Regions from separate parts of the Thermosediminibacter oceani DSM 16646 genome, predicted to be linked through region 3. Evidence: riboswitches for the same ligand, from Rfam matches in the RefSeq annotation. Region 3 holds a riboswitch; each other region holds the start of a gene.

Region 1 (8,150 bases), 630 kb from region 3:
GTATCCATAAAGATGGCCAAACAGCAAAATCTGTCCCTGAACCCGGGCAAGATTTCGGGCCTCTGCGGTAGGCTAATGTGCTGCCTGAGGTTCGAATACGACGGCTACTGTGAAGCCGCAAAATGCTGCGAATCCTGTAAGGAAGCCGGCGGATTGCCCGAGGTGGACTCCGAAGTAATCACCCCCGATGGGGAGGGCACGGTGGTTTCCGTAAATAAGGACAAAGGTGCTGTGACGGTCCGCCTTGCCGAGAACGGCGAAAAAAAGGAGTTTCCTGCGGAGGAAGTGGAACTGAAAGGTTCTTGACCGGTATAAACTTGCGGTTTAATATATTTATTAGATGGGTGTAATACCCGGACAGGGTATATTTCCATCAGGAGGTGCGGATATGTTTCCCATCTGGTTTTTCGATCCGACGTTGATTATATTGTTACCGGCGCTGGTGCTGGCTTTTTACGCCCAGGCCAAGGTAAGCACCACCTTTGAGAGGTACCTCCGGGTCCCGGCCAGGGTAGGACTGACCGGTGCTGAAGTGGCCAGGGAGCTTTTAAGGAGGAACGGTATATACGACGTAACGGTGGAGATGACCGGCGGCAGGCTGTCGGACTATTACGATCCGCGCCGCAAAGTACTGAGGCTCTCGCCGGATGTTTATAACGGAAGGTCACTGGCGGCCCTGGGCGTTGCCGCCCATGAATGCGGCCACGCTATCCAGCACAACATCGGCTATGTGCCACTGGTTTTCAGAAATACCATAGTGCCTCTGGCTGGCATCGGATCTCAGATGGCCTTCCCCCTTTTCTTCATAGGGCTGCTGTTTAGTTCCGAATTCCTGGCGACGCTCGGCATACTGTTTTTCAGCGCCGCTGTTATCTTTCAGTTGATAACACTGCCCGTTGAATATAACGCCAGCAGCAGGGCGGTGGCCGCCCTGGAAGGTGCGGGATTTATCTACCCGGACGAGGTGGGGCCCGTTCGAAGCGTCCTGAGCGCCGCGGCACTCACCTATGTGGCTGCCACCCTTATGGCCGTACTGCAGCTTTTAAGGCTGATCGCGTTATTCGGGCTTTACAACAGGGACGACAGGTAGGGGTGGTAAACCCGCCCCTTTTTTTTATATTGGACCGTTCACACCCGGCACCCGGGTGAATATAATAAAATAAAATAGGCACGGGTACGGTTTTTTTAAAATAATATGGGGAGGAATTTATTATGGACTTCGGCCGAGTCATAACCGCCATGGTCACCCCTTTTGACGGGGACTTGAACGTGGACTACGCCGCCTTCGAGAACCTGGTGGACCACCTCATTAAAAACGGCAGCGACGCTCTGGTAGTCACCGGCACCACCGGAGAATCCCCCACCCTTTCCGACGAAGAGAAACTCACCCTCTACAAGCTGGCAAAGGAAGTAGCCGGGGGAAGGGCAAAGATAATCGCGGGCACGGGTTCGTATAATACCCGCCACAGCATCGAGCTGTCGCTGAAGGCTCAAGAAATAGGGGTAGACGGCCTGTTGCTGGTGAGCCCCTACTACAACAAACCCACGCAGGAGGGCCTCTATCAACACTTCAAGATGATAGCCGAGGCTGTGGACATACCGGTCATGCTGTACAACGTCCCCGGCAGGACTGCGGTCACCATCGAACCCGAGACTTTGATGAAACTGTCCAAAGTGAAAAATATCGTTGCCGTAAAGGATGCGGGTGGCAACCTGGATAAGACCAGCAAGACCAGGCTTCTGGCACCAGATCTTACTGTCTACAGCGGGGATGACAGTTTAACGTTGCCGATGCTCGCCCTCGGGGCAAAAGGCATAGTCAGCGTCGCCTCCCACATCGTGGGCCGGGAAATAAAAGAGATGATCGAGTCCTTCGAAAAGGGCGATGTGAACAGGGCCCGTGAAATTCACCTGAAGCTTTTCGACCTCTTCAAGGTTCTCTTTATAGTTACAAACCCCATCCCGGTGAAGGAAGCCATGAACATGATCGGCGTTAAAGTCGGGGGACTGCGGCCGCCGCTTACCCCGGCCGATGAAAAGACGAAAGAGGCTATAAAGGAAACCCTGCAGGCGCTGGGACTGGTGTAATCCTTTGCTGCGAAAATTGAGAGGCTGTCCTAAAAATTCAGGACAGCCTCTTAATTTTTGACCTGGTGCGGTACTTAACGTCTTAATCTCCTCAAGAAGCCGGGTTTTCAGCGGACTCAAAGATCCGCCTCACATCTTCGCCGGTGAATTCGTACTTTTCCCTGCAGTACTGGCAGACGAACTCCACCCGGCCTTGGGCTTTGAGGATTTCCTCCGCCTCTTCCCGGCCCAGGTTTAAAAGTACACCTTCCAACCTTTCCCTGGAACAGGAGCAACTGTAATTTACAGGCTGGCTTGCCAGGAATCTCAGCTTAAATCCGGGGAGTATCAAGTTTATCAGGTCCTCCGGAGAATTTTTCTCATCCAGGAGTTCGGTGACCGGCTTCATGCCTTTAATTTTTTCCTCGATGAAAATTGCGGTTTCTTCCGTCGAGCCGGGCATAAGCTGTATGATAAATCCGCCCGCCGCCCTTACCCTCCGGTCCCTGTCTACAAGTACGCCCAGGCTGACCGCCGAGGGCACCTGCTCGGACCGGGCAAAGTAATAGGTGATGTCTTCGGCAATTTCCCCAGAAATCAGGGGGACCCGTCCCACGAAAGGTTCTTTGAGCCCCAGGTCCTTTATAACCGTAAGCGTACCTTCCCTGCCGACTATACCGCCCACGTCCAGCTTGCCCTTTTCGTTAAGGGGGAGGTCCGCCGAGGGGTTACCTATGTATCCCTTCACGTTCCCCCTGGAATCCGAAAAGGCAATAAGGGGTCCTGCGGGGCCGCCGCCGTCCACCCTCACGGTCACCGTATCCCCTTCGCCCTTGAGCATGGAACCCATCATGGCCGCGGCTGTGAGCAGCCGGCCCAGGGCTGCCGTGGCTGTAGGAGAACAGCCGTGGATGGTCCTGGCCTTCTCCACCAGTTCCGTAGTGCGGGCGGCAAAGGCCAGAATTCCGGCCTCTTCGTCGATAGCCCTGACCATATAGTCTTTTAGTCCTGTCAAATGCGCTGCCTCCTTTAGTTCACTTCGCATTGCACTACAGTATTATATCATATTTTCGCCGGAGCATCAGTTGTACTACAGTAGGAAAAAGACTTTCCGAATGCAAGAGTAATAATACCGGGAAATTATGGCAAACTATACCTGAGGTGGGAAAATGAGAAAACCGCTGATCGCCGGGATCTTAATAGCAATTGGTATCCTGCTTTTATGGGCGCATATCAACGGTTATGAACTCCGGTTAGTCCCCAACAGGCGGGAGTTTCAAACGCCTAAATATCAATCCCGTTCCCCTAAGGAGATAACGGAACACTTTAAACTGGCCGGAGGCTCGGAGCGGGACAACCGGGGTTTTCCCCAGCGCAAAATCGATGATCTGAGTTCCAAACTACCGGAGTTGTTTTACCGGGAAGGCCCCAGGAATGTCAAGATGGTAGCCCTGACCTTCGACGACGGTCCGGATTCGGTCTACACCCCGCAAATCCTGGATGTTTTGAAGGAACAAAACGTAAAGGCCACATTTTTTCTGGTAGGCAAAAGGGCGGAACTCTTTCCCGACGTGGTAAGGAGAATGGTGCGCGAGGGGCACGTGGTAGGCAACCATACCTGGAGCCACCCCAATATAATCAAAATGAACAATGAGGATATGGTCCGGGAAATACTGAGGGCGGAAGAGACTTTGAGCAAACTTACCGGATATCGCCCTGCCCTCTTCCGTTCCCCCTACGGATCCATCGATGAAGCAAGGGTAAAAGAGATAGCCAAATTAAACTATAAGGTCATCGCCTGGAGCGTGGATTCCCTGGACTGGAAAAGTCTTACCGCCGAACAGGTGAAAACCAACATCCTGGAAAACGTCAGGGAAGGCAGCATAATACTGCAACATTCCGCAGGCGGCGGGGAAGACCTCAGCGGGTCCGTAGCCGCCCTGAAGGATGTCATCGTAACGCTGAAAAAGGAAGGCTACCGGTTCGTGACGATCCCGGAACTGTTAAAAATCCCCTATAAAAAATGATTGGGATATCGCCCGTCTCAAGGCTCGGACGTTTTCGGTTATGTCACCGCAGAACACCGCCGAAATGCAGCAGATGCCATCGACTCCTGTTGCCATAACTTCATTGGCGTTTTGCACGGTGATGCCCCCTATGGCAACCACCGGAATTTTAACCGCGTTTTTGATTTTTATCAGGCCTTCCAGGCCGATTGCCTCTGACGAAGGCTTGGTGGGGGAAGGGAAGATCGCGCCGACTCCCAGGTAATCGGCCCCGTCTTTTTCGGCTCTTATAGCTTCTTCCACGGTTTTAGCAGAGACGCCCAGGATTTTGCCGGGTCCTATGATTTTTCTCGCCACATCCGCCGGGATGTCTTCCTGGCCCACGTGGACGCCGTCGGCGTCCACCGCCAGGGCTATGTCCACCCGGTCGTTAATAATAAAGGGGATACCGTAAACTCTGGTGAGCTCCCTGAGCCGGAGGGCCAGCTCGTAAAACTCCCTCCCCGGCGCGTCCTTTTCCCTGAGCTGCAGCACCGTTATTCCGGCTCTTATGGCTTCCTCCACGGCTTCGACCAGGTCCCTTCCATGAAGGTAAGACCTTTCGGTAACGGCATAGAGTGTAAAGTCCGGTTTCAAAACCTTCACCTCCCTTCGGCTAAACGTTCAGTCCCGCCCTGCGGTACAGCTCGTAGAAGTGGTGGACGGGTCCGGCGCCGCCGCCTATGTCCATGGAATTTTTTATAGCGCCGGTGATGTACTCCTTTGCGAGCTTGACGGCTGTAAAAAGGTCACGGCCCAGAGCCAGGTTTGCCGCTATCGCCGAGGAAAAGGTGCAACCGGTGCCGTGAGTGTTTCTCGAAAAGATTCTCTCAGATTTGAGCCTGTGAAATTCCCGGCCGTCGAAGAAAACGTCCACGGCATCGCCTTCCAGGTGGCCTCCCTTGACTACAACCGCCCGGCAGCCGTAAGACATAATTTTCTCAGCGGCCCTTTCCATATCCTCGACGCCCTTTATACTCATTCCTGTCAGAGCTTTTGCCTCGGGTATGTTAGGAGTAACAACAAGACACCTGGGAAGCAGCTCCCTCTTCAGGGCCTCGACGGCGTCGGGCTTCAAAAGGGCGTGCCCGCTTTTCGAGATCATGACCGGGTCCAGCACCACCTTTTCCGGCCCGAATTCGTCAAGGCCTTTCGCAACGGACCTTATTATGCTCGCAGAGGATACCATTCCTATTTTAACCGCATCGGGCGGAAGGTCCTCGAACACGGCCTTTATCTGCAGGTAAACCATTTCCGGAGAGATGTCCTCGACGCCTATCACCGCTTTCGTGTTCTGGGCGGTGACGGAGGTTATGACGCTCATCCCGAATACTCCGTGGGCGCTGAAAGTCTTAAGATCAGCCTGAATTCCGGCTCCCCCTCCGGAATCGGAGCCGGCGATCGTAAGGGCGAGTTTCATAAATCTTTCCTCCTCAAAATAAATTGACCCACCTGTATAGGTGGGCAAAGTTCGATTCGTGCCCCGGAATCAGGGCACCGCTACCGGACTGCTTCCCTACGCAGGCATTACCCTGGTCAGGTCCAAGGGGTCGAAACCCGAAGCCCGGGTTTCCTCTCAGCCGAAGCTCCCCCAGCAGGTATATATGTTTTTGGGTGCATTATTATATATATATATTCTACGGAAAATAACTTTTTCCTTTTAATTTTAAGCGGAGCGGTCGAAGCTGATATTTCATCAGCTAATGCTTTCAAGCAAATTACTTTTTATTTCCGGCGCCGAACCACTCGCTGCGCAGAATCCCCATGGCCAGCTCGTCGTGGTAGCGGCCGTCCCGGTATATCTCCTGCCGCAGCACTCCCTCCACTTTGAAACCGCATTTTTCGTAGCACCGGATTGCCCTCTTGTTGAAGTCGTAGACGAAGAGTTTGACTTTATTTATGTTCATCTGCTCGAAGATGAACCGCAAAAGGACCCGCATGGCGTCGGTGCCGTATCCCTTTCCCCAGTAGTCTTTATTGCCGATAAAGATTCCCACTACTGCGACGCTGTTCTTCCAGTCGGTACTATTTATGCCGCAGCCGCCTATATACTCTCCTTCCAGGGTTTCGATGGCAAAAGAATAGGCATCGGTGTTGAAGCCGCTCTGCTTTGAGATAAATTTTTCTTCATCGGATTCCGTCAGCGGGAACGGAATGCCGGGAGCAAGAAAACGCTTCACTTCAGGGTCATTGATAAATTGAAGCGCTTTTTCGAGGTCTTCCTTTCGATAAGCCCTCAACCTCACCTTTTCACCGGTGAACATGCAAGACCCCTCCTCATAACATGCAAAATATGGGTATAAAATTTTCACTATTATACCCGTTCGGTGCTCAATTGTAAAGAGATGTACACAATTTCCACAGATTTATCCACAATAAGAAAGACTGCGGACTCCGCGGTTCTCTTTCAATATCTGGATTTACAAGGGTGAAAATTATCTTGCGCTTTCTTTGCAGGAAAAGCCCATTTTATTTTGTCCGGGAAAAATATTATAATTATTTTATCGGATTGCTTGCCATAAAAGAAAGGAATGTCCGCTTATGGCTGAAAAAAAAGAGCCCGGGATCCTTTACCTTTGCCCGACGCCCATAGGAAACCTTGAAGACATTACCCTTCGAGTTTTAAGGGTTTTAAAGGAAGTCGATTACATCGCCGCCGAGGATACGAGGGTTACCAGAAAGCTTTTAAACCATTACGACATAAAAACGCCGCTCACCAGCTACCGGGAGCACAACAGGGCTAAAAAAGGCGACGAAATCATAACGGATCTTCTTGCTGGCAAAAGCGTAGCTCTGGTTTCGGATGCGGGCACGCCGGGAATTTCCGACCCGGGGGAAGACCTGGTAAAAAAAGCGGTAGAAGCGGGGATCAGGGTCGTGCCGCTTCCCGGGCCGTCGGCGGTGATATGCGCCGTCGCCGCGTCGGGGTTGAGCACGGGCAAATTCGTTTTCGAGGGCTTTCTCCCGCAAAAATCCACAGAGAGGCAAAAAAGGCTGGCGGAGCTCAAAGAGGAGGAAAGGACCATAGTTATTTATGAAGCGCCCCACCGGCTTTTAAAGGCTCTTTCGGACATCCGGGAGATCCTCGGCAACAGGAGAATAACCGTAGCCAGGGAGATGACCAAGGTTCACGAGGAATTTTTCCGGGGTTCGATCGAGGAGGCTATAATAAGGTACCAAAGTGCGCCCCCCCGGGGTGAAATCGTGCTGGTGCTGGAAGGCTCCAGCTGTGACAAAGGTGAAACGGGCGGTCTTGACCTGGAGGATGAAGGATCGAGGCGGTTGCTTTTGGAAAAGATAAAGACTTACATGAGCCGTGGAATGGACAAAAAACAGGCGCTGAAGACAGCAGCGAAAGAACTGGGGGTTCCGAAAAGGGAAGCGTACAAGCTGCTGGTGAAAAGTGAAAGAGAGTGATGTTAAGGCGCCGGCCTGAGGTCTGCTTTTTGTGGGGAGGGGTTTTTGGTTTATGCGGGATATACGGGGAGGTGATACCTTATGTACAACAGGCTTGGATTTTTTGGAGCCGGTTCCATGGCAGAAGCGCTTTTGAAGGGGATATTGAGCGCTTCGGTGCTTGCGCCGGAGGATATCTTCGTTCTAAACAGGAAAGACGATGACCGCCTGAAATTTTTTGAAAAAACCTACGGTGTAAACACTACTAGAGACTACGGCAGACTGGTTGGAGAATGCGAAACGCTTATTATCGCTGTAAAACCCTCAGATGTAAAAGGCGTCATGCTGAAGATAAGAGATTTTTTGAAGGAGCAGCACACAATAATTTCGGTGGCCGCCGGCATCACCACATCCCGGATTGAGGAATTTGCCGGGAAGCGGATAAGGGTGATCAGAGCCATGCCAAACACATCGTGTCAGGTGAAGGAGTCGGCCACCGCTATCACTGCCGGACGTCATGCGGGACGGGATGACCTGGAAAAGGCCTTCAGGATTTTTTCCTCGGTAGGCCAGGTCATAGAAGTGGACGAAGAGTGGATGGATGCGGTTACCGCCCTTTCGGGCAGCGGGCCCGCCTATGTA
Region 2 (8,150 bases), 1.1 Mb from region 3:
CTGTAGCCTGTGACCGGAACAACTTTGTCCTTGGTGTCAAAATAGCACCTGGAAATGTTCATGACAGCCAGGTATTCTCCGATTTATTTCAAGAAGTAAACGATAAATTTTCTAAAATAGAGGCGGTAGTGGTTGATGCAGGCTACAAAACCCCCGGGATATGCAGAGAAATCATTGAGGCAGGAGCGCTTCCCGTTATGCCCTACAAGAGGCCGATGACCAAAGATGGCTACTTTAAAAAACGCGAATACGTCTATGACGAATATTATGATTGTTACATATGCCCCAACAACCAAATATTAGAATACAGCACCACCAACCGGGCGGGATACCGGGAATATAGGAGCAACCCCCAAATATGCTGTAAATGTCCCATGCGCCTACAGTGCACCAAAAGTAAAAATTACACAAAAATCATAACTCGGCATATATGGGAGCATTACATAGAAATAGCGGAAGATATAAGACACACCCAATGGGGTAAAGAACTATACAAAATGCGCGGCCAGACCATCGAGCGGGTATTTGCCGATGCGAAGGAAAAGCATGGCATGCGCTATACAAATCTACGAGGCTTGAGGAAAGTTGGACATTACCTCACGCTTCTTTTCGCATGCATGAATTTAAAAAAGCTGGCTTTATGGAAGAAAAGACGGGGAACGTTTCCGCCAACAGTCCCCGCTTTACATTCGTTTTTCTTAAAAATTTTCTTCGCCTTCAACAAAAAGCCGCTTTTAGGTTATGCATCCTAAAAGCGGCTTTGTCTACAAGCTGAAAGCGGTTCCCTTTATAAGAACCGCTTTTTCAGTGTCTTTGTTTTTTCAGCCGAGCATTTCAAGAAAAGCCTGAACCCGGGTTTTTACCTGCTCCGAATCATTTTCGCTGTAATCAGTTTCAATGAGAATAACGGGTATCCCTTCCTTCTGCAAAGCCCGCCTGACAAGTTCATACTCCACAGCGTAGGGCTGGCAGAACTGCAGATTATAGTAAATGACGCCATCAGCCTCGTATTCCCTGGCCAGGCGTATTATATCATCGATTCTGCCGCGGTTGGGGGTAAAGCATGCGCAGTTAGTCTTCATGTACCTTTCAGCAAGAGCTCTAAACTGCCCTTCCAGCGTGTTTGAAGCCTCTTCCACGAAGTTTTCAAAGTATCTGGTGCCGGTGCAGGTTTCCTCGCAGACCACAACGGCACCGCTCGATTCCACTATGTGGTGCAGTTTCCAGTTCGGTATAGCCATGGGAGTACCGGTTATGAGGATACGCTTTGCGTGGGCCGGGAAAACGCCTTCCCCCGACTTTACCCTTTCCTCCAGTTCGTCGCAAAGGTCGTTTACTTTAGAGGTAAAACGCTCCGGATCATCGTAAAAAGCTATCTGGCTAACCAAAAGGGCATCCTTTCCGCTGATGGGTACCGGCCTTGCCTTCCTCAGTTCATAAAGGCGCTTTAGAGCCCTTCTCTTTTCGTTTATAAGCCTTATCGCATCTTTCAATTTATCCGGGGTTATTTCATTCCCCGTAAGTTTTTCCAGCTTTTCCTTTAGTATCTCAATTTCTTGAACCCAGGCTTTTATATCAACGTCCCGCTTCATTTGAGGAAGGTGCATCACGTGGATATCGGCATAATTTTCAAGTATTTCCCAGGCCTTTTTCTTACCGTCGCAGGTCGTCTCACCTACAAGCAGGTCGCAGGACTGAAAGTAAGGACACGTCCTGGTTATTTTTGCCCCCATAAAAGATTTGATCAGCGGACATGTGTTTTTGGGCAGTACCTTTTCCCCATCAGGCACCCAGAACTGGGACCCGCCGCACAACCCTATGCCTATGGCTCCTGCGGCAACTATAAGCTCGTCGGGCACGTAAACGCAGAAGGTGCCCACCACCTTGCCCCCGTCATCCTTATGCCGCTTTAGTTCTTCGGGCCTGAGGCCGTGAATCGAAGATACCACCAGATTAAAGTAGTTCATTCCTTCCGGCCGGTTTTCCTGAGAAAGATACACGTCAGCGAAAAAGCCTGGCAGCAGGTTGCATAGCTGATCGTGCTTTTCAAGGTCAATGTCCATCGATTCCCATAACTTTTTGTAATCGGTCATTTAAAATCCCCCTTAATAACTTTTTCTTTAGTGATGAGGTTCCCGGGATCGCAGCCCCGACTCCAACGAAATGATAGATAATTTTTGGGCCAAAGACGCCACCTTTTCGGACGGTTTCGTTTTGTCCGGCTTTTCAGAAGAATATCCAATTCAGATTTTATCACCATAGCAGGCGAACCTGCTATCGAAATATATAATAAATTAATATTTACTATCGATATTTTTAATAGATGCTCTTTAAAATTGCTTACCGGCGGTTACTCAATCCTTCGCGAAAAAAACTCCCTCCCCGGAAGTTAAATCACCCTTCCGAAGAGGGAGTTTAAAAAATCATTTCAATCAGAAACGCCGCAGCCTTCATCCTTACGAATAAAGCGGTAAAGCACAAATCTCAATACAAGAAGGCTTATGACTAGTTCGGGCAACAGGTAACCGCCGTTGTAAAGCACCGAGTAGACAAGGGGACTCATACCCTCGGGAGCGTAGGAGTAAAAGAAGATTACACCTGAAAGAAGGTGCGACAAAAACCGGCCTAAAATGCCCACGGGTATACCGAGATAAATCCTTCTTCCAAACAGCCCTGCAAAGCCCAGCATTCCGAATGCAAGCGGGTAGTCTAAAATTACCTGCACAGGATGGACGATAAAGGGTTCTATCATTAGCTGCAAAAGACCGTATACCGTTCCCGCAAAAAATCCTCTGGAAGCTCCATGCCGTACCGAGTAGAGGATGATGGGCACCATACTTCCTAGGGTAACAGAGCCGCCGTAAGGGGCCTGAAAGACCTTGAAGAAACTCAATATTGTAGCAATCCCGATCATCAGTGCGCCTTCGATAAATGCAGATAGATTCTGTCTTCTCATAATTATCCTCTCCTTTTTAATATTAAAAATAAAAGCCCACCCGTATAGGTGGGCAAGTAAATCGATGCGATTCACGTGCTTCCCTACGCGGGCATTACCCCGTTCAGGTTCTGGGGTCGAAGCCCTGCCATCGGGCTTCCTCTCAGCCGAAGCTCCCCCAGCACGTTCAACATTTATCATTTATTATTTTATTTATATTTATTATACATCATTAATAAATTATTGCCAATAGCCTTACTTCAGTCCCGGTGAAAAGTAATCACTGCTTTTTTGACAAAACACGAGAAATTTTGAGATAGTACCCGGTTAGGAGGGTTTACCGGTACATTGCAGCATAGGATGGTAGAATTTTATAACTTATTTCAGTTTGCTTTTATTTTTTTAGAGGAGTATAGATTATAAAAAGATCTAATTAAAAAAGGGTGATCTGCTTGGAAGAAAAAATCGTAGGACAATCGATAGAGCGGTTTCTAGAGATAGACAGTAAAGCAGTGGAGATCAGAGAAAAGAGGGATAAAAGTCTAGCCGACCTAGAGTCCCGCTACCGCCGGGAAATCCAGGAGATGATTGAAAGTTTTAACCGGGAAATCGACCAAACGGTAAAAGACATTTATGCCAAAGCAATTCTGACAGGTAATCAACAAGTTGAAAAAATACAAAAAGATACGACTGAATTGATAAAAAATATGGAAGCGAGGTTTACGCAAGTTAAAGATGAAATAAAGGATGAGTTCATTAATACGATATTTGATCTAAAGAGGTATTGATTATGGACAGGATAACTCGATTTGCCGCCGTCAACACGAAGATAAGAGCAATGGAACGCAATTTTTTGCAAGACCAGCATTACGCCGAGATGCTTCGGAAAAGGTCTATCGCAGAGCTTGCCGGTTATCTTAGAGAAAATACTCCCTACCGTAAGCTGTTGGACGATATAAACACCGATAAGTTGAGCAGGGCTACCCTCGAAAGAATCCTTCGACGCAATATGGTGAAAAATCTCGATAAACTGCTTTATTTTTTTAGAGGGAATTATAAGGAATTTTTGAAGGCGCTGTACCTGAAGTATGAAATCGAGGATTTGAAAAATCTGGCAAGAGACATATATAACAGCTCCGAAACTGGCCTGATTGACAGGCCTTATGCGTTTATAGGCAGGTACAGCAATGTACCCTCCGATAAGGTGCTTAAGGCAGAGACTTTAAGAGATCTCATAATGGCTTTGGAGGGGTCCGAATTTGACGATTACGTAAAGCCCCTGCTTGACGGAAAAAGGGAAAATCTCTTTCATCTGGAAATGGCCCTGGATACGGCTTACTTCAGCATTTTAAAGAAGAGGTCAGAAAAGCTTGAAAATGGAGATAGAAAAATTCTAGAAAAATGGGAGGGGATGGTATCGGATTTATATAATCTTCAATGGATATACAGGGGCAAGAAATTTTACATGCTGTCCCCGGAGGAGTTGCTCAATTACACTATAGACATGGGGGACCGCATCAGCTTTTTAAAGCGCAGGGAACTGTGCTATTCTATAAATCTCGACGAACTAGATAGTATGGCCGGGGAGCTGGGGTACGGCTTCCTTTTCAAAAAAGACGAAACCGGTGACATATACATGGAAAGGAGAATAAATAGATTTTTGTTCTACAGACTTAAGGCTTTATTACGACGTTCTCCCATGAGCATAATACAGGCTATCGCTTATGCATTGTTTCTGGAGTTCGAAATAAAAGACATTATCTCGATAACCGAATGCATTAGATACAACCTTTCACCCGAGGAATCCGGGAGGTTCTTGATAAGGGCGGTATAATTAGGAGGCGAGCTTTTATGGCTATTGAGAAAATGAAGATGATGGGGATAATAGGCAAAATCCCCCAAATGAACAGGATCCTGCGACTAATTATATTAAACGGTAGCATGCATGTAATCAACTCCATCTCCAGGATAAGCTCTAGCGATTTCGTCTTACCTCCCAATGAAAAAAATATAGAGGCTTTAGAAGATCTTCCTTATATTAAACCGTATACATTGCGGAGGGACTTTTCCCGGGAGGAAGAGGTTGTAAACAACCTCCTGGGCATTTTCAATTTAAAGCCCGCCGTAATACCCGAGTACATGGGGCAGGATTACGAATTTGACGATTTTATGAAGCAAATTTTCGAAATCTATTCTGAGATACACTCCTTAGCCGAGAGTATAAACCAGAGAAAAAGGTCTATAGAAGAAAAAAAGACTTATATAAACAATCTGAGGTACCTCGAAAAGTACAAATTTAATGTGGAACAACTGGAAAAAATGAATTTCCTGACCTTCAAGCTGCTTAAACTCACGAAGGAAAACTACCTCAAGCTCAAAAAGAATTACGAAAATATACCGGCGGTGGTCTTAAAAATTAAGGATGAAGGCAAAAACGTGGTGGTAGCCTCTATAACACCGAAAAGCCTTGAAGAAACCGTAGAAAGGATTTTTACTTCCCTCAATTTTGTAGAGCTTCCTCTTCCCGATAGTTTCAACGGGACACCGGCCACCGTCATAAAACAGCTGGAAGCCGGTATAAATGAAGATATGAACGCCATTGATTCCATGACAAAGTCCATAGAAAATTACAGGGAAAAATACACGGTCGAAGTTGAAAAGGCTTACGCCCGGCTTGCAATGGAAAAGAAGGTTGAGGAGGTTAAAACCAATCTCGCTACGGGTAAGCACCTGTTTTTTATGTTCGGATTCGTTCCGGAAAGCTGCGTAGTCCGCCTTAAAGAAGAACTCGAAGCTACCTTCGGGAATGACATTATAATAATCGTCGAAGATGTACAAAAAAGAACGCCGGGCATAACGCCGCCTACGAAATTGAGGAATCTTCCCATTATCAGGCCTTTTGAAGAAATGGTAAAAATGTACGGAGTGCCTGCTTACAACGAGAAGGACCCGACTTTATTTTTTGCGCTAAGTTATCTCCTGCTCTTCGGAGCCATGTTCGGAGACGTGGGTCAGGGCCTCGTGCTGTTAATCGCCGGGCTCTTGCTTAGATATCTGAAGGCAAGAACCGCCCTCGGCGGGATCCTGAGCAGTATCGGTTTAAGTTCCACAGTCTTCGGCCTTCTCTACGGCAGCGTGTTTGGGTCGGAGGAGATAATTCCGGCCCTCCTGGTAAGGCCGATGGCCAATATTAACCTCATGCTGGCGGGGGCTGTCGTTCTGGGTGCTATATTGATAATCCTTGGGTTTATTTACAGCATAATGAATTCATATATTGAAAGGAACCTCGAGGAAGGTATGTTCGGCAGAAACGGGGTAACAGGCCTCGCATTCTACGTCCTGCTTTTATATGCAGCTTACAGATATGCTGTTGGAATAGGCGGCCTTTCACCGTACCTTTCGCTTTCCCTGGTTGCACTTATCATCCTGATGGTGTTTAAGCAGCCGCTGGCCGGCAAAATAACGGGAGCTGAGAAGCTCTACAGACAATTACCGGGGGATTATTACGTAGAGGAAGGGTTTGGTGCTCTCGAAACCCTACTTTCCGCAATGTCCAATACCATTTCCTTCATCCGGGTGGGTGCCTTTGCTCTAAATCATGCCGGCCTTTATATAGCTTTTGCCACTATGGCCGAAATGACAAATTCCGGAATCGGAAGCTTTTTCCTCCTGGTACTTGGCAATGCTGTGATAATAGGTCTGGAAGGGTTGATAGTTTTCATACAGGCTTTGAGACTGGAATATTACGAGCTATTCAGCAAGTATTTCAAGGGAGATGGTGTAGAGTATGAGCCCGTAAAAATCAAAAAAGCGATTTCAAGAAAAATTGCTTTCCGGCAAAAGCGTTTCGCAAAGCGTTCTATTGGCATGAATTATGCAATATAAAAATTGGAGGGAATGTAAAATGTACACAGTGGTTTTTCTTGCAATGATCATTTCTGTTTTAACCGTTGCTGCAGGTATTTACTACAGGCTCGATGGGGCTAAAGCCCGAAAGGTGTTGAGGTGGAGTGTAGGTTTTTACGCGCTCTTAATTGCGGCTTTTCTCACGTTTATAATGCCTGCCGAGGTCAGAGCGGCCGGTTCGGATAACCCATCGGGCGGCCTAGCCTTTATAGCAGCAGCGCTCTCCACCGGCCTTGCTACAATAGGTGCGGGTTATGCGGTGGGAGCTGTGGGTTCATCGGCATTGGGAGCAGTGTCCGAAGACCCGAAAATCCTCGGTAAGACGCTCATTTATGTGGGTCTTGCCGAAGGTATAGCTATCTACGGCCTTATTGTTTCCATCATGATCCTGGGCAGCTTATGAGGGATAGATTATGAAGGCTTTTGTCTTGAGCGACAATGCTGATACGTTAACCGGTATGAGGCTGGCGGGGATTGATGGGAAGGTATTACACGAGAGAGAAGAAGTGCTGAGAGAATTAACGGAGATTTACTCCAAAAAAGATATTGGTCTTGTCATAATAACCGAGGGGTTGGCAGAAAAAGTAAAGGATCAGCTGAACCGGCTTAAACTCAGAAAAGGCCTTCCCATAATAATCGAGGTTCCCGACAGGCATGGCAGCCGCCGCCCGCCGGACTTCCTAACCCGTTATATCAAGGAATCCGTTGGAATTAAGATTTGAGGTGACAATATGTCAACGACCATAGATGATAAAATATCCCTCTTTACAAAGGTCATTTTCGAAAGACTGGAACACGAATACAGCGAAAAATACCAGAAGCTTGTGGACCGTTACGAAGCTCAAAAAGCGGCTTTATCGGAGGAATTTAAGAAAAAAATGGAGGAAAAAGTATCAGAAGCCGCCCGGGAGGCAAATGTAAAAAGAGAACAGATGGTCTCCAGGGCCCGTGCTGACGCTCATTTCGAGGTGCTGAGAAAAAGAGAGGAACTCCTGGAAAGGCTTCTGAATGAAGTAAGGGATAAGATAAAAAAATTTCTCAACACCCCTGGATACATGGAATTTTTGAAAAAGATGCTGGTTCAGGTAACCTCCCGCTTCCCTAAAGGAGAGAAAATAATTTATATCTTTACACCCACCGATCTTGGTAAATACGAACAGGTCATTAGGTCCATTATCTCTGACCTGAAGCCCCCGGGCGAATTTGAAATAGTTTCGGGGGATGACAGCATGATCGGTGGTGTTGTGGCAAGAAGCGAAAGCGGCAGGATAGAGGTGGACCTCTCTGTTGATACTCTCGTAGAAGAGAA
Region 3 (8,150 bases):
GATTTCTGTGGGAGAATTCATCTTCCAGCAGGTCTATTACCGTGGTCTCTCGCCTGTCGTGGGTGGCGGAAATAACTCCTTGGGGTTTGTTCATCATGATGTAGATATGTTCTTTGAAAATCAGCAGCTCGCCCGAAACGCTTATGGAATCAACGGCAGGGGCCACCGGTGTACCGGCATCGGTGACGACCCGGCCGTTCACCTCTACTTCTCCCCGCTTTATTATTTTCTTCACATCCTTGCGGCTGCCGTAACCTGCCATACTGAGGACCTTGTCAAGACGCTCTGTTTTTTCAGCCATTTCACAAACCTCGCTTGATGATTTCTACATTTTATATAATATATCATTCCTGCAATAAAAGGCAAAATCTTTTTCTCACAATTTTTATATACAAAGAGTTTAAAAAAATGAAGCAGTATCTCGGAAGCGTCTAGTTAAAAAATACAAGGGTACTTTCGGTACCCTTGTGCTCAATATTACTTAACAATCGTGTACAGGAAATTTGCCATAAGGTGCTGAAATTCTTCGGTTTTCATAAGGCTTAAAAACATGGGAACCCATTTGTCGGTAGGCTGCACGGTACCGCCCCGGTCAGTGAATTCGAGGGTCTTTCCTTCTAGCTTCATCTGCGCTTTTTCAGTGATTTGAGTAAAGCACTCTACTGCGCACTTCGTCAGGTCTATGGAATTTGAAATCTTATCCAGAGCTTCTTTTAGATTTCCCGTGGTTATGGCTTGCCGGAGCAGCTTTTTGCCGACAGTGGTGAATGAAACAGGTTCATTTTCGGGAGTTTGCGTTGCTTCACTTTCCTCATTTTTAATTAAACTTTCCTGTTCCTCAGGCTCTTTAAAAGCATTTTCAAGTTCCTCTTTGGCCATGGATAACCCTCCTTCTTCCTATTGGCTTTTTGAGCTAATATATAATATGAAATTTCCTAAAACCTTGCCCTTGTGGCGTAATAGTAAAGCCCTGCAAGTATCAAAAAAAACCCTGGATGTATATACTACATCCAGGGATTTGCTGCGATGTATTCTAATTTTAGGAGCACAGAACTATTATCACCACCGGCAGTAAGAATACTAATATAATGATGGGGAAAAACCACCACCACTGTATGTGGGTCAAGTCAGCCATTGCTGCACCTCCCTTCTACCGTCTCTCCTACTTTCATAATATGCTTTAACTTCATAGGGTGCTAAGACAAAAAACTGCGATAAGCTCCGGGAGCTTTTTCCCCGGAGCCTTCTTACTAATTTTAGACCGCCTGACCCAGAACTATTATTATGATCGGGAAGAAGAATACTACTATAATAATGGGAATGAACAGCCACCACCACCAGTTAAAGCTTCTCTGGGGCTTTGCAACGTCGGGCATCTTGGCACCTCCTTTTACGTTTCTACTGATATAGTATTCAAGGGATATTCATGTGTGAATTGAGGGAATAAAAAGACGTTCTTTGTTTCAGACAACATTTAACAAATTTATAAATATGTAGATATCTTGCCATTTAAAAACAACGTTACGAGAATTTATCAGCATATTGATTTCCTTTAAGGTTATTTTAAATATTAGAGTGAAAGAAAAATTGTGCCTTTTGATGGCAAAGGAGTGATTTTATGCGGTCTTTCAGGCCTTTTTTGGCAGGCGTTTTTGCCGCCGCAATGGCTTATGTCCTGAGCCCTCAAGTCAAAAAAAGGGTCAGGCCTATGGTTGAAAAGGGCATGGAAAAGGTATCGGGCATGACCGAAAAGGGAAAGGAAAAAGTGGTAGAAATTAAGCACATGATGACTAAAAAAGTGATGGATGAAGGAGAACAGGTGGACCAGCTTGGCTATTATGAAGAACTGGAGCGGCTGAAAGAGGAGAGAAACCAGTATTTAGAAGAAATCAAGGAACTAAAAGAGTTGGTAAATCATCTATATGATGAAATTAGGGAACTAAAAAACAAAAGCTGAGAGAGCCGTCCCCCGCGGCTCCATTTTTTTATTCCCGTTGACACCCGGCGGCTTTTTGTATATAATTCTACCAAAGCTGAATAAAACTACCGGGGGTGCTGCGAAGAGCGGCTGAGACGGGAATTTTCCCGAACCCTTGAACCTGTTTGGGTAATGCCAGCGGAGGGAGGGTAGTTGTTTTTAGGCGTTTCGTACCTCCTTGGTACGAATTTTTTATTTTTTGGAGAGGAGGGTTTACTAAGCCCGGGCGAGAAAAACCCTGACTGCCAAAGGCGTGGTGAAATGCTGATTAAAGATCGGGGGAGGAGTCCATGATGATTGAGGGTCTGCTTGAAAAAGTGCGGAGTCAAAAACCCCTTGTCCACCACATCACCAATATTGTGACGGTCAACGACTGCGCCAACGTGACCTTGGCGATTGGAGCATTGCCCGTGATGGCTCACGCGCTGGAAGAAGTTGAGGACATGGTAAAGGCGGCGTCGAGCCTCGTGCTGAACATCGGCACCCTTACGCCAAAGCAGGTGGAAGCCATGATCAAGGCCGGAAAAAAGGCGAATGAGCTGGGGGTACCCGTTGTGCTGGACCCGGTGGGGGCCGGAGCCACGCCCCTCAGGACCGAAAGTGCCAAAAGGATACTGAGAGAGGTGAAAGTATCCGTGATAAAGGGCAACAGCGCTGAAATCGGAGTGCTTGCCGGTGCCGGCGGAAAGATCCGGGGGGTCGAAGCCGTCGGCAGCAGCGAAAACCTTTTGGCAGCGGCAAAGAAAATGGCTAAAGACTTAGGGTCTACTGTTGTGATATCGGGAGTAAGAGATATAGTTACCGACGGGGATAGGGTAGGGTATGTGGACAACGGTCACCGCTGGATGGGAACCATAACCGGCACGGGATGCATGCTGGCGTCGGTGATCGGCAGCTTCTGCGGTGTGGAAAGGGATTGCTTCAAAGCTTCCACTGCAGCATTGGTCGCCTTCGGTCTTGCCGGAGAACTGGCGGCGGAAAGACCGGAAGTCCGCGGCCCGGCGAGCTTTAAGGTGTGCTTCTTCGACGAACTTTACAATTTAACGAAAGAAAAGATACGAGCGGGAATGAAATATTCGCTTGCATAAGGAGCGGGAAAACCCCGCTCTTTTTTATTTCTTTAATTAGATACAGACTGTGTGGAAGGAATAAAAAAATTCATTGACTTTCGTAAAATTTTTGTATATTTTAGGGGAAGACAGAATACTGTCATCTTATTTAAGGGGAGAACAAAAATGAGGTTTATTTTTAACAAATTTGTTTTATTTTCTTCAATCATATTTGTTATTTTGTTTACCGTTAACCTTTATGAACCCACAGCTTTGGATTTTATTGGGGCAATTGTTGGCGGGATTATATCGGGAATAATTATAGGAACGATTTTGTATGTTATCCGTAAGATCTTAACTTAAGGAGTGATTAGATTGGGTACAAGATTCGCTAAAAAGGTTTAGCTGGCTTGGTGCCATGGTCTTTACTGAAGAAGAACTATCGAGGCAGGTACGCGAAGCATCCCGGTAAAACATAAACTCAAACGACGTTAATCGCCTCCCATATAACGGGGCGCAATTTATATGGAAATAAAAGGGGCGTTTTACGCCCACTTATTATTTATAAACATTTAGGAAGGTACTTTCTCAAATCACACGCTGGTTATACAATTAATTTTTAATAAAATGCGGTTATATTTTGAACCGGTTATGTCCTCTTTTTATACATAGAGAGAAGATACGATGAAAGGAGGAGCACTCCGTGGAAATGTTTACTTACGATTTTCTGAGCACGTTGACGGGGACGGTAACCGCAACGGTACTCGTGGTGGAATTTTTAAAAGAACTGGGTCCTATAAAAAAAATACCCACCCGGTGGGTGGTGTTTGCTGTATCGGAAATGATAGTTATAATCACGAGCATTGCAAGGGGGAACTTCGGGATAATCAATCTACCGTTGTATTTTTTGAACGGATTGCTAGTCACCACCTTAGCAATGGGCAGCTGGCACCTGCTCTGCTACAATCTTCGGGATATCACGGTTAAGCACCGGATATACATACCTCCCGGCAGATGGAAGACGTTGAAATAAAGGTTTTTCCCGTTTATTTTTTTGCCATTATAGGCTTTTTATCAATCTTTACGGTTACAATAAGGCCGCCGGTATTATCCGAAGACGCATCGACAGCTAGTCCATTGGTTGTAAAAACATCAATATCCGATAGCCAACCGGCGTTCCCCAGGTAATAGATCCGGAAAGTTTCACCGGTTTCGGAAGTGTATTCTATCCGCCGGTTCTTCTTGAGGTATTCTATATACTCCTCCAAGCACATCTTCTTTTTTGTTATGATTTCCGCATGGGGTTTACCTACATAACGGTAGTGCCAGGGTTCGTAAATTATCTTGGTGATATTCTGCTTATCTTTTGGATAGCGCAAAATAAACCCGTACTTGTAAGAATTTTTAATTAACCATTTACCCTCTCTAGTTTGGTCAAACACTTCTTCAAGCCCTTTGGTACGCTGCAGCAATGTTCTTGAAAAAATGTCTACCGCAAGGCCTGTCTGATGTTCACTGGTACCGGGTACCGCTACCACTCTTCCCGCCAGACGTTTTGCATCGCTCATTGTTTTACCCAGTTTTCTGTATGTATTTACCTTATTATTGAACAGGGTGCTTTGATAGCTGTAAGGACGGTAAGCGCTCGTTACTATTAGTCCTGGAACGCCTTCTTTTTTAGCAGCTTTAAACATTTGAACCAGCTGGTTTGCTGCTTCAGCGGTTAATTTCAGATCGGACTTGTTCCCTGGTACTTTACCGTCCAGCTTGCTCAGAGATGTAGGTGAGTAGCCCTTTCCCGCGGGATAAGATTGATTTACCAGTATTAAATTGCCTTTATTTATGTACTTAAATGTGGCTTTAGCAGCATTGAGCGAACGCTCTGTCCCCCAATTCTGTTTTCTTCCTATAGTTATCCTGCCGGTAGCGGAATCAACGGAAATATACTCGCTGGGCACGTAGTTTAAAACTGCTAGGGATACATACATTTGGCCGTTCTTTATCCGCACAGCGCCTGCATGTACGGGGGTGTTGTTTATCAAGACATAATTTGCACCATTTTTGGCCTGCAATTTAAATCCTTTGCCGGTTAATATACTGGTGTCGGTAGCGCTATTCCATTGCAGACTGCCCCCCACCATATCGGAAATAAACCGGATGGGGACTAAACGGTTATTGCTATCGGCTTTGGAGGCCGGATCCAGTTCTATGCTGACCCCGCTAGATCCCAAATGAAGTGAACTTACTGCGAACGTAAAGCTGGAGATGGACAGTACGAATACTACAATAAGTAAAATCAAAATCTTTTTTTTCACTTTTTTACCCCCAATACTGCTTAGAACTTCGGCTTCAAAAAACCAGTTCTGACCGTGAAACCTGTCCACTAACATTATATACCAGAAACTTGAGATTTACTATGGTTTGATTAAAAAATTAAAAATATTTTTTGCACAAAATTTTCTTTATGTTATTTTGCTCAAAAAATAGAAATAAATTTGATGGAATTTGAGCAAAGTGAATATTACAATTTTATTAATATTGGGATAGAATTAAACAAAAAGCGGAATCGGAGGTCTATATGAAGGTACTAATTGCACCTGATTCCTTTAAGGGAAGCCTTACTTCACTTCAGGCGGCAAATGCTATGGAAAGGGGCGTCTTGAAAGCAGCGTTCAGCGCCAATGCGGTTGTGGAGGTATATAAAATCCCGATGGCCGACGGCGGGGAGGGCACCGTGGAGGCAGTAATCTGTGCCGCGGGTGGGAGAATCGTAAAAACCCGGGTTTTAGACCCGCTGGGGAGGACAATCAATTCTTTTTTCGGCGTGCTCTCGGACGGTACCGCCGTAATAGAGATGGCCGCGGCTTCGGGGTTGAACCTTTTGAAACCCGGAGAAAGAAACCCCATGGTGACCACCACTTACGGCACCGGCCAGCTTATAAGGTCGGCGCTTGATCACGGGTGCAGAAAACTCATAATAGGCATAGGCGGCAGCGCTACCAACGATGGTGGCGTAGGCATGGCTCAGGCCCTTGGCGTAAAGTTCCTGGATGCCGAAGGTAAGAATATAGGTTTTGGAGGTGGTGAACTTTCAAAAATAGAGAGGATTGATATTTCGGGACTTGACCCCAGGGTAAAAGGAGCCGATATAGTTGTAGCGTGCGATGTGAAAAACGTGCTGTGCGGTCCGCAAGGTGCGTCGGCGGTTTACGGACCTCAAAAGGGCGCGACGCCGGAAATGGTCGAAATTTTGGATGAGAATCTCAGACACCTTGCAGAAGTGATAAAAGTGGACCTTGGAAAGGATATAGCTGAAGTCCCCGGTTCCGGTGCAGCGGGTGGCCTCGGGGCGGCTTTAATGGCTTTTTTAAATTCAAAGTTACGGCCGGGAATAGAGATTATGATGGATATAACGCATTTTTCTGATAGAGTTTCGAACGCGAACCTGATAATTACAGGAGAAGGTTGCACGGATTACCAGACCCTTTTCGGCAAGGTGCCCTTTGGAATTGGACAGGTTGCGAAAAGGTTTAATAAGCCGGTGATATGCATTTCCGGCTCTCTTGGAGAAGATTATGAGCAACTTTATGATGCGGGAATCACGGCATTGTTCAGCATAATAAATAGACCCATGACGCTGGAAGAGGCCATGGAAAGGGGGGAAGAGCTGCTCGAGAAAGTTTCCGAGAACGTATTCAGACTATATTTGAGTCGGGAGGTAAGATAAATGACACCGGAACAGCTGGCTGCCGCGAAGGCGGTGATGGTTCACGGTCCCCTGTTGATTATCATAGTGGTACTTGCAATACTATTTATCATTTTTGCTACCGCAAAGCTTAAGATCCACCCGTTTATGGCGCTTTTGCTCGCCGCATACGGTGTAGGTTTTTTGAGCAGAATGCCCGTTGAATTTATAGGCCCGGTAATAGCGCAGGGATTCGGCAACTTGATGACAAATATAGGACTTGTCATAGTTTTCGGCACCATAATAGGTACCATAATGGAAAAATCGGGAGCGGCTCTGAAAATGGCCGAGGTGGTTCTCGATGTAGTCGGAATCAAGAGGTCGCCTCTGGCTATGAGCATAATTGGCTATATTACCAGCATCCCGGTTTTCTGCGATTCGGGGTACGTGATACTAACTCCCCTCAACAAAGCTCTGGCCAAGAGAGCCAAAATCCCCATGGCCATAATGGCCGTTGCTCTGTCGACAGGACTCTATGCCACGCACACGCTGGTGCCGCCTACACCGGGGCCTATAGCGGCTGCAGGGAACGTCGGCGCGGACCTCGGCCTTGTAATCCTGGTAGGCATGGTGGTATCGATACCGGCGGCTCTTACCGGACTCTGGTGGGCTTACAGGCTTGGAAGAAATATAGAATCTGAAATGGATCAGACGAATATAAGCTATGATGAATTGAAAAAACAATTCCACAAACTTCCGGGAACAGTCAAATCTTTTATACCAATTGTAGTACCGATATTACTTATAGCCTTTGCTTCGGTGGCAAAGTTTACGGAATATGCCGGTCCGGGCAGCGAATTTATAGTATTCTTCGGTACGCCGGTCAACGCACTCATGATAGGTATGCTGCTTTCTCTGACTCTACTTCCGAGGTTTGACGAAGAGACCCTCATGAACTGGGTCGGACAGGGAATAAAGGACTCGGCGATTATCCTGCTGATAACCGGAGCGGGTGGTTCCCTAGGAGCCGTGCTGTCGGCAACTCCTATTTCCGACTACATTAAGACGTTGGCTGGAGGGAACGTATCCGGCGGCATTTTCGGGTTAATTCTGGTGTTCGTAATAGCTGCACTGCTGAAAACAGCCCAAGGGTCCTCCACGGTGGCTCTGGTCACCACCTCCAGCTTAATAGCTCCCATGCTGCCTCAGCTCGGGTTGACGTCTCCCATGGATCTTGCTTTAACAGTGATGGCTATAGGGGCAGGGGCAATGACGGTATCCCATGTTAACGACAGCTACTTCTGGGTCGTATCGCAGTTTTCGGGATTAAAGATCACCGACGCTTACAAAGCCCAGACGATGGGCACTCTTCTTGAAGGCCTGGTGTCTTTTGTCACCACGCTGATACTTTTCGTAATACTCCATTGATCACAAATAG

What was found. A riboswitch is a leader RNA that binds a small molecule or an ion and turns the genes downstream of it on or off. The one in region 3 is predicted to bind thiamine pyrophosphate.
Region 1: linked by a shared signal. The riboswitch ahead of thiD (bifunctional hydroxymethylpyrimidine kinase/phosphomethylpyrimidine kinase) and the one ahead of thiM (hydroxyethylthiazole kinase) in region 3 are both predicted to bind thiamine pyrophosphate.
Region 2: linked by a shared signal. The riboswitch ahead of thiT (energy-coupled thiamine transporter ThiT) and the one ahead of thiM (hydroxyethylthiazole kinase) in region 3 are both predicted to bind thiamine pyrophosphate.

What each region holds. Positions count from the first base shown of each region.
Region 1 covers NC_014377.1:13,747-21,896, forward strand. The annotation lists gene TOCE_RS00075 (PSP1 domain-containing protein) at 1-306, shown strand, start outside; gene TOCE_RS00080 (zinc metallopeptidase) at 389-1,090, shown strand; gene dapA (4-hydroxy-tetrahydrodipicolinate synthase) at 1,213-2,088, shown strand; gene hslO (Hsp33 family molecular chaperone HslO) at 2,180-3,082, opposite strand; gene TOCE_RS00095 (polysaccharide deacetylase family protein) at 3,237-4,094, shown strand; gene thiE (thiamine phosphate synthase) at 4,071-4,709, opposite strand; gene thiD (bifunctional hydroxymethylpyrimidine kinase/phosphomethylpyrimidine kinase) at 4,729-5,532, opposite strand; TPP riboswitch at 5,609-5,715, opposite strand; gene TOCE_RS00115 (GNAT family N-acetyltransferase) at 5,831-6,376, opposite strand; gene rsmI (16S rRNA (cytidine(1402)-2'-O)-methyltransferase) at 6,654-7,529, shown strand; gene proC (pyrroline-5-carboxylate reductase) at 7,611-8,150, shown strand, end outside.
Region 2 covers NC_014377.1:1,709,324-1,717,473, forward strand. The annotation lists gene TOCE_RS08605 (IS1182 family transposase) at 1-752, shown strand, start outside; gene TOCE_RS08610 (double-cubane-cluster-containing anaerobic reductase) at 822-2,093, opposite strand; gene thiT (energy-coupled thiamine transporter ThiT) at 2,429-2,956, opposite strand; TPP riboswitch at 3,020-3,125, opposite strand; gene TOCE_RS08620 (hypothetical protein) at 3,388-3,723, shown strand; gene TOCE_RS08625 (V-type ATPase subunit) at 3,726-4,769, shown strand; gene TOCE_RS08630 (V-type ATP synthase subunit I) at 4,787-6,820, shown strand; gene TOCE_RS08635 (ATP synthase subunit C) at 6,840-7,244, shown strand; gene TOCE_RS08640 (V-type ATP synthase subunit F) at 7,255-7,563, shown strand; gene TOCE_RS08645 (V-type ATP synthase subunit E) at 7,573-8,150, shown strand, end outside.
Region 3 covers NC_014377.1:641,261-649,410, forward strand. The annotation lists gene TOCE_RS03225 (pseudouridine synthase) at 1-301, opposite strand, end outside; gene TOCE_RS03230 (hypothetical protein) at 478-879, opposite strand; gene TOCE_RS03235 (hypothetical protein) at 1,619-1,957, shown strand; TPP riboswitch at 2,039-2,143, shown strand; gene thiM (hydroxyethylthiazole kinase) at 2,272-3,066, shown strand; gene TOCE_RS03245 (hypothetical protein) at 3,731-4,060, shown strand; partial or broken gene TOCE_RS12880 (M15 family metallopeptidase) at 4,257-4,970, opposite strand; partial or broken gene TOCE_RS12885 (stalk domain-containing protein) at 4,947-5,417, opposite strand; gene TOCE_RS03255 (glycerate kinase) at 5,606-6,754, shown strand; gene TOCE_RS03260 (GntP family permease) at 6,755-8,140, shown strand.